DNA from 2 places in the Streptomyces sp. NPDC006529 genome. Region 2 is predicted to be linked to the other one. Evidence: riboswitches for the same ligand, from Rfam matches in the RefSeq annotation. Region 2 holds a riboswitch; the other holds the start of a gene.

Region 1 (4,203 bases), on a different contig from region 2:
ATGCCCTTGTCGCGCAGCTGGACGATGTCGACGCCGCCCGCGAGGACGGCGTCGAGGAACGCGGGGAGGTCGCCCTGCCGCTTGCGGGCGTCCGTGCACAGGTAGAGCCGGGCATCGGACAGCTGCTGCATGGGAGAACCCCCGGGGTGGCCGTGGCGTACGGGCCCGGGCGGGCCCGCACACCACGTGGAGCGGATCAGGTCAGACGGCGAGCGCCTGAGCGCGGCGCTTTACCTCCGTGCCGCGATTCTCGCTCAGGGCCTGCACGGGGGTGCCGGGCAGGGTGGGGTCGGCGGTGAACAGCCACTCCAGGATTTCTTCGTCGGTGAAGCGGTCGTCCCGCAGCACGGTCAGCAGGCCGACGAGACCCTTGACCACCTTGTCGCCGTCGATGAAGGCGGCCGGCACCTGGAGGGAGCGGTTCTCCCCGCGGCGCACCGCGATGAGCTGGCCTTCCTTCACCATCTGCCGGACTTTGGTCACCTCGATGCCGAGCATCTCCGCGATGTCGGGGAGGTAGAGCCAGGCAGGGACGAGCTTTTCGATCTTTGCGTCAATCTCGGTCACGAGGACAAGCCTGCCATCCAGGACTGACAGCCGGTAGTCGGGCGGGCCGGGCGGGGTTCCCGCGGGGCCCGCGGACCCTGCGGGAACCCCGCCCGGTCCCGGTCACAGGACGGCCGATTTCAGCGGAACGGCCGGGTCCGCGGCCTTCGCCGGGTCCACCGGCGCCCCCGACTCGATGAGCTTGCGGCCCTGGGCGAGATCGCGCGGGCGCCCCACGGCGAGCACCGCCACCAGCACCCCCGCGCGCAGCCAGCACACCGACCAGGCGTCGTCCGCCGGGTCGCCGCGCCACAGCAGGGTGTCGGCCGCGGCGTGGTGGCCCGCGTACTGGACGAAGCGGCCGAACTGCTCGGACCAGAAGTACGGGACGGGGTCGTAGACGGCGGGGGGTTCCCCGGCCAAGGCGGCCAGGATGTTGGCGGCGACCGTGCGCGGGCCCTGCAGGGCGTTGTCCCAGTGGTGGACGAGGAGCCGCGCGCCGTAGCGCGCGGACGGGAAGGAGGCGCAGTCGCCGACGGCGTACACGTCGGGCAGCGAGGTCCGCAGGTGGGCGTCGGCCGTGACCGAGCCGTCGCTGCCGCGCTCGACGCCGGTCCCGGCCAGCCAGCCGGTGGCGGGGCGGGCGCCGATGCCGACGACCACGGCGGCGGCGGGCAGTTCGCCGCCGTCGGCGAGCAGCACCCGGCCGGGGGCTCCGGCGGCGCCCGGTTCGATCCCGGCGACCCGGGCGCCGGTGATCAGGCGGACCCCGGCCCCGGCGTACCAGGCGGCCATGGGCGCGGCGACCTCGGCGGGCAGGGCCCCGGCGAGGACCCGGTCGGCGGCCTCGACCACGGTGACGGCGCAGCCCGCCCCGCGGGCGGCGGTGGCGAACTCGGCGCCGATCCAGCCCGCGCCGACCACCACGGCCTCGGGTGCGGCGGCCAGCACCGGGCGCAGCCGCTCGGCGTCGTCGAGGGTGCGCAGCAGGTGGACGCCGGGCACCCCCTCGGTGCCGGGGAGGGTGAGCGGCTCGGCGCCGGTGGCCAGGACCAGGACGCCGTAGGCCACCTCGCCCGCGGTGGTGTCGAGGGCGTGGTCGGCGGCGCGCAGCGCGGTGACCTCGACGCCGAGCCGCAGGTCGATCTCCAGGCCGGCGAAGTCCACCTCGAAGGCGGCGCCCTCGGCCTTGCCGAGGAGGACGGCCTTGGAGAGCGGGGGCCGGTCGTAGGGCTGGTGGGGCTCGGCGCCGAGCAGGATCACCGGTCCGGTGAAACCCCGCTCCCGCAGGGCCACGGCGGTCTGCACCCCGGCCATTCCGGCGCCGACGATCACCACGGGGGGCGGGGCCCCGGGCCCGTCCGTCGGCTCGCCCACCGGGCCGTCCGCCCGCTCGTACGTCTGCTCGGTCTGCTCGTTCACACCGCCACCCTAACCATCTGATGATCCGCCAGGAACAGGGAGGCCGCTTACCCGGTCCCGGCGGCGGGGTTAGTCTGGCCACCGTACCTATCGCGGGAGTCCGGGCGCACCGGGCTGAGAGGGAGGCTGGACGGCCTCCGACCGTACGAACCTGATCCGGGTCATGCCGGCGAAGGGAGGGGCTGGACGCCCATGCACTCTCACGGAGAATCCGGCCGGGGATGCGATGTCCTCGTCATCGGGGGCGGCATCATCGGCCTGGTCACCGCCTGGCGGGCGGCCCGCCGCGGACTGCGCACCGTACTGGCCGACCCGGCCCCCGGCGGCGGCGCGGCGCAGGTCGCGGCCGGCATGCTCGCCGCCGTCACCGAGCTGCACTACGGCGAGGAGACCCTGCTGGGCCTGAACCTCGCCTCCGCCGAGCGCTACCCGGCCTTCGCCGCGGAACTCGCCGACGCGAGCGGCGGCCTCGGCATCGGTTACCGCGCCTGCGGCACCCTGGCCGTCGCCCTCGACGCCGACGACCGGGTCCACCTGCGCGAACTGCACGCCCTCCAGCGCCGCTGCGGCCTGGAATCCCAGTGGCTGACGGGCCGCGAGTGCCGCCGGCTGGAGCCGATGCTGGCCCCGGGCGTGCGCGGCGGGCTGCGCGTGGACGGCGACCACCAGGTCGACCCCCGGCAGCTCGCGGCCGCGCTGCTGGCCGCCTGCGAACGGGCCGGGGTCGTCCTCCACCGGGCGAAGGCCGCCCGGCTCACCGTCACCGCCGACCGCGCTGCGGGCGCGCTGCTCGACGACGGCATCTCGGTCGCCGCCGACCAGGTGGTGCTGGCGGCGGGCAGCCTCAGCGGCAGGCTGGACGGCGTACCGCCGCGGGCGCTGCCTCCCGTACGGCCGGTCAAGGGGCAGGTGCTGCGGCTCACCGTGCCGCCCGCCCGCGCGCCGTTCCTGTCCCGGACGGTCCGGGCCGTGGTCCGCGGCAGCCACGTCTACCTGGTGCCGCGCGAGAACGGCGAACTCGTCGTCGGGGCAACCAGCGAGGAACTGGGCTGGGACACCACCGTCACCGCGGGCGGGGTGTACGAGCTGCTGCGCGACGCGCACGAGCTGGCCCCCGGGATCACCGAGCTGCCGCTCACCGAGACCCGCGCGGGCCTGCGCCCCGCCTCCCCCGACAACGCCCCGCTGCTCGGCCCCACCGAACTGCCGGGGCTGCACCTGGCCACCGGCCACTACCGCAACGGCGTCCTGCTGACCCCGGTCACCGGCGACGTACTCGCCGACGTCCTGACCACGGGCGAGCTGCCCGAGGTGGCCCGCCCCTTCAGCCCGCGCCGTTTCTCCGCCGTACGCGAGGAGTCCCCCGCATGACCGCCTCCGGCCCCCGCGCCGCCTCCGCCGCCCGCGTCATCTCCGTCAACGGCGAGCCCCGCGAGATCCCCGCCGGCACCACCCTGGACGCTGTCGTCGCGACGCTGACCGCTGCCCCCAAGGGGGTCGCCGCCGCGCTCAACGAGACCGTGGTCCCGCGCGGCCAGTGGGCCGCCACGGCGGTGGACCACGGCGACCGCGTCGAGGTCCTCACCGCGGTCCAGGGAGGCTGACCATGGCCGACGACCACGACAAGGACCACGACGACCTCTTCACCCTGGGCGACCGGACCTTCTCGTCCCGCCTGATCATGGGCACGGGCGGTGCGCCCAGCCTCGACGTACTGGAACGGGCGCTGACCGCCTCCGGGACCCAGCTGACCACCGTGGCGATGCGGCGCCTGGACCCGACGGTCCAGGGCTCCGTCCTGTCCGTCCTTGACCGGCTCGGCATCGCCGTCCTGCCGAACACCGCGGGCTGCTTCACCGCGGGCGAGGCCGTGCTGACCGCGCGGCTGGCGCGGGAGGCGCTGGGCACCGACTGGGTCAAGCTGGAGGTGGTCGCCGACGAGCGGACCCTGCTGCCCGACGGCGTCGAGCTGCTGGACGCCGCCGAGACCCTCGTCGACGAGGGCTTCACGGTCCTCCCCTACACGAACGACGACCCCGTCCTCGCGCGGAAGCTGGAGGACGTCGGCTGTGCGGCGATCATGCCGCTGGGGTCGCCGATCGGGTCCGGGCTGGGCATCCGCAACCCGCACAACTTCGAGCTCATCGTCGAGCGGGCCGGGGTGCCGGTGATCCTGGACGCGGGGGCCGGGACGGCGTCCGACGCGGCGCTGGCGATGGAGCTGGGGTGCGCGGG
Region 2 (4,203 bases):
CCGCGACGGTGAGATCGAGGTCGTGGGTGTTTCGGACACCCCGGCCGGCCCCGCCTGCGAGGAGTGGGCCGCCTTCCGCGAGACAGGCCACGCGCACGCCATCGGCCAGTGCCTGCTGGCACAGCTCGACGAGAAGGCGCGCAAGGACCACTACGACCGCCATCCGGTCCAGCCCGTCACCCCGTACACGGTTTCGGACATGCACGCTCTCGAGCAGCGGATCGACTCGCTCGGCCGGATGCAGTCGGTTACGGAGCGTCAGGAGTATTCCCTCGGCACGGTGTGTGCGGCGATCCCGATCACAGCCGGAGACATCGCCGCGACCTTGGCGATTTCTCTTCCGTTGCACCTCGAAGGCCGGTTGCCCTATGCGCTCGCTCGGCTACGGAGTGAAGTAGGCGCGCTGTTGAGTAGCCTCTCGTTCTCTATCAGTATCTGAAAACTCACTCCTTGTGATCTGCAAGCGCTTACACCACTCTTGTCAAGAGGGCCTTGAGGGACCATTCCTGGCCACTTCCACGACAGCGGGGTAGGCAATGCGCGAATCGGTACAGGCAGAGGTCATGATGAGCTTCCTCGTTTCGGAGGAGCTCGCTTTCCGGATCCCGGTGGAGCTGCGGTACGAGGCGCGTGACCCCTACGCGGTGCGCCTGACGTTCCACCTCCCCGGCGACGCGCCCGTGACCTGGGCATTCGGCCGCGAACTGCTGCTGGACGGCATCAACAAGGCATGTGGTGACGGCGATGTGCACATCGCTCCGACCGAACCGGAGGAGCTGTCGGACGTGCACATCCGGCTCCAGGTCGGCGCCGACCGGGCCCTGTTCCGGGCGAGCGCGGCGCCGCTGGTGGCGTTCCTCGACCGCACGGACCGCATCGTGCCGCTCGGTCAGGAGCGCAACCTCGGTGATTTCGAGGAAAACCTGGAGGAGGCGCTGGAGAAGATCCTCGCCGAGGCCCGGCAGAACGAGCAGAACGCGGGCTGAATGCCATCACACAGTGTCACCGCTTACGTCGACGACCGCGCCCTCCGCGGCTCGGCCCCGAGGCCGCCGTGGCGGCCGGGGATCCCGACCGGTCGGCGGACACGACCAGTGCGGCCAGTGCCGTGGTCACCGGGACCGAGGCGACCAGACCGATCGAGCCCACGAGCGTCCGTACGATCTCCTCGGCCACCAGCTCGCTGTTGGCCACCGTTCCCACACTGCTGTTCGCGATGGAGAACAGCAGCAGCAGCGGCAACGCCGCGCCCGCGTAGGCGAGGACCAGAGTGTTGACCACGGACGCGATGTGGTCGCGCCCGATCCGGATCGCCGCCCGGTACAGCGCGCGGGGTCCCATCGTCGGGTCGGCCTGGTGGAGTTCCCAGACCGCGGACGTCTGAGTGACCGTCACGTCGTCGAGGACGCCCAGCGATCCGATGATCACCCCTGCGAGCAGCAGGCCGCTCATGTCGATGTGCGGATAGAGACCGTGGATCAGGCCGGTGTTGTCGTCGGTGTTGCCGCTGAGGAACGCCCAGCCGATGAACACCGAGCCCAGCAGCCCGATCAGCAGCAGTGAGACCAGGGTTCCGAGGACGGCGACCGAGGTCCTGGCGGTCAGGCCGTGGCACATGTAGAGCGCGATCAGCATGATGGCGCTGGCTCCGACGACGCCCACGACCAGCGGGTTCGAGCCCTGGAGGATGGCGGGCAGGATGAAGAGCGTCAGCACGGAGAAGCTGACGGCCAGCGCGATCAGCGCGAACAGCCCGCGCATCCGGCCGACCACCACGACCGCGAGGGCGAAGATGCCGGCCAGCAGCGCCAGCGGGAGTTTCCGGTTCACGTCGATGACGGAGTACTGCAGTTCGCGGGGGGCGGCCGGCGCGTAGGCGACCACGACTTCCTGGCCGTCCTCCAACTGCCGCGGCGCGCCCGGCTGGACGATCTCCACGAAGGTGCGTCCCTGATCGGGGCCGGTGGAGACCTTCACCGTCGCCTTCTTGCAGTCGCCTGCCCGAGCGGCCTCGGCCGCACCGCTCCGGGGGGCGTCGGAAGGGGGCGGGACCTGGGCGGCGTTGACGGACTTGCAGTCGACCCGCTCGATCGACACCACCGCGCCCTGCTGGGTCTGGCGGTCGAAGCCCACGCCGGTGCGCTCGTGGGCGGGGGCGCCGCCCGGCCACAGGACGACCATGCCGACCAGGACGGCGGCGGCGAAGGGGATCAGCACCGCCGCGATGACCTTGCGCAGGTGCTTCGAAACGGGAGCCGCCGGTCCGTGACCGTGGGAGTGGGAGTGCCCGTGGGACGGTCCGGGGGAGGCCTCGTGCGGCGACCCGTGGCGGGCGTGGGCGTGACCCGTGTGTTCCGTGGGTTCCGTGGGCTCGATGGGGGGCTGCGGCGAGGACGTCACCGACTGATCATCGCAAGAGATGAGGGGGCCCACTGTTCAGCACGCCAGGGATGACGCTAGCGTGGGGGCACCTTTGCACAACGCGGGAGCTCGGAGCACCGGGCTGAGAGGGCGCTGATCACCGTACGTGGACACGTACGGGAAGAGGCTGCGTCGACCGCCGAACCTGTTACCGGGTAATGCCGGCGTAGGGAGATCAGGTCTCATGACCATTCAGGACGCACACACGCCTGCCGTCAGCCAGGACAGCGACGGTCGGGAAGAGCGCCAGCCCGGCTGGCACAAGGGGTACGTCGCGGGTTCCCGCCCCGACCTCCGCGTGCCGGTCCGCCAGGTCCACCTCACCAACGGCAAGGACGTGACGCTCTACGACACGTCCGGCCCGTACACCGACCCGCAGATCGAGACCGACGTCCGCCGGGGTCTGGCACCGCTGCGCGAGAATTGGATCATCGGCCGCGGTGACACCGAGGAGTACGCGGGCCGTCCCGTGCGCCCCGAGGACGACGGCATCAAGCACACTTCGCCCCGCGGCGGCCTCAAGAACCTCGACGCCGTCTTCCCCGGCCGCCCCCGCCAGCCCCGCCGGGGCCGCGGCGGCCAGGCAGTGACCCAGCTCGCGTACGCCCGCCGCGGTGAGATCACCCCGGAGATGGAGTACGTGGCGATCCGCGAGAACGTCGCCCCCGAGGTCGTCCGCGAGGAGATCGCGGCAGGCCGCGCGGTCCTGCCCGCGAACGTGAACCACCCCGAGATCGAGCCGATGATCATCGGCAAGCGCTTCCTGGTGAAGGTCAACGCCAACATCGGGAACTCCGCCGTCACTTCCTCGATAGAGGAGGAGGTGGACAAGATGACCTGGGCCACCAAGTGGGGCGCCGACACGGTCATGGACCTCTCCACCGGCCGCAACATCCACACCACCCGCGAGTGGGTGCTGCGCAACTCCCCCGTCCCGATCGGCACCGTTCCGCTCTACCAGGCGCTGGAGAAGGTCGACGGCCGGGCCGAGGAGCTGACCTGGGAGATCTACAAGGACACGGTCATCGAGCAGGCCGAGCAGGGCGTCGACTACATGACAGTCCACGCGGGCGTGCTGCTGCCGTACGTGCCGCTGACCGCGCGCCGCAAGACGGGGATCGTCTCCCGCGGCGGCTCGATCATGGCCGCCTGGTGCCTCGCGCACCACAAGGAGAACTTCCTCTACACGAACTTCGAGGAACTCTGCGACATCCTGGCCGCGTACGACGTCACCTACTCGTTGGGTGACGGCCTGCGCCCCGGTTCCATCGCCGACGCCAACGACGCGGCGCAGTTCGCGGAGCTGAAGACGCTGGGCGAGCTGAACACCATCGCCAAGCGACACCACGTGCAGACCATGATCGAGGGCCCGGGTCACGTCCCGATGCACAAGATCAAGGAGAACATCGACCTCCAGCAGGAGATCTGCGAGGAGGCCCCCTTCTACACCCTGGGCCCGCTGACCACGGACGTCGCTCCCGCGTACGACCACATCACCTCGGGCATCGGCGCGGCGATGATCGCCTGGTGGGGCACCGCGATGCTCTGTTACGTGACGCCCAAGGAGCACCTGGGTCTGCCCAACCGTGACGACGTCAAGACCGGTGTCATCACGTACAAGATCGCCGCGCACGCCGCCGACCTGGCCAAGGGGCACCCCGGCGCTCAGGAATGGGACGACGCGCTGTCCGACGCGCGCTTCGAGTTCCGCTGGGAGGACCAGTTCAACCTGGCCCTCGACCCCGACACGGCGCGCGAGTTCCACGACGAGACCCTTCCGGC

Evidence for each region. Region 2 has a riboswitch for thiamine pyrophosphate ahead of thiC (phosphomethylpyrimidine synthase ThiC). Riboswitches for the same ligand answer to the same signal wherever they lie in the genome.
Region 1: it holds a riboswitch for thiamine pyrophosphate, as region 2 does, so the genes downstream of both, thiO (glycine oxidase ThiO) here and thiC (phosphomethylpyrimidine synthase ThiC) in region 2, are expected to answer to the same signal.

The regions. Positions count from the first base shown of each region.
Region 1 is NZ_JBEXPB010000028.1:674-4,876, reverse strand. Features, by position in the region: gene thiE (thiamine phosphate synthase) at 1-131, opposite strand, end outside; gene ABZY31_RS19935 (Rv2175c family DNA-binding protein) at 202-567, opposite strand; gene ABZY31_RS19930 (FAD-dependent oxidoreductase) at 670-1,923, opposite strand; TPP riboswitch at 2,051-2,163, shown strand; gene thiO (glycine oxidase ThiO) at 2,161-3,339, shown strand; gene thiS (sulfur carrier protein ThiS) at 3,336-3,572, shown strand; gene ABZY31_RS19915 (thiazole synthase) at 3,575-4,203, shown strand, end outside.
Region 2 is NZ_JBEXPB010000001.1:211,831-216,033, forward strand. Features, by position in the region: gene ABZY31_RS00995 (helix-turn-helix domain-containing protein) at 1-439, shown strand, start outside; gene ABZY31_RS01000 (SsgA family sporulation/cell division regulator) at 537-986, shown strand; gene ABZY31_RS01005 (YibE/F family protein) at 1,003-2,400, opposite strand; TPP riboswitch at 2,473-2,611, shown strand; gene thiC (phosphomethylpyrimidine synthase ThiC) at 2,606-4,203, shown strand, end outside.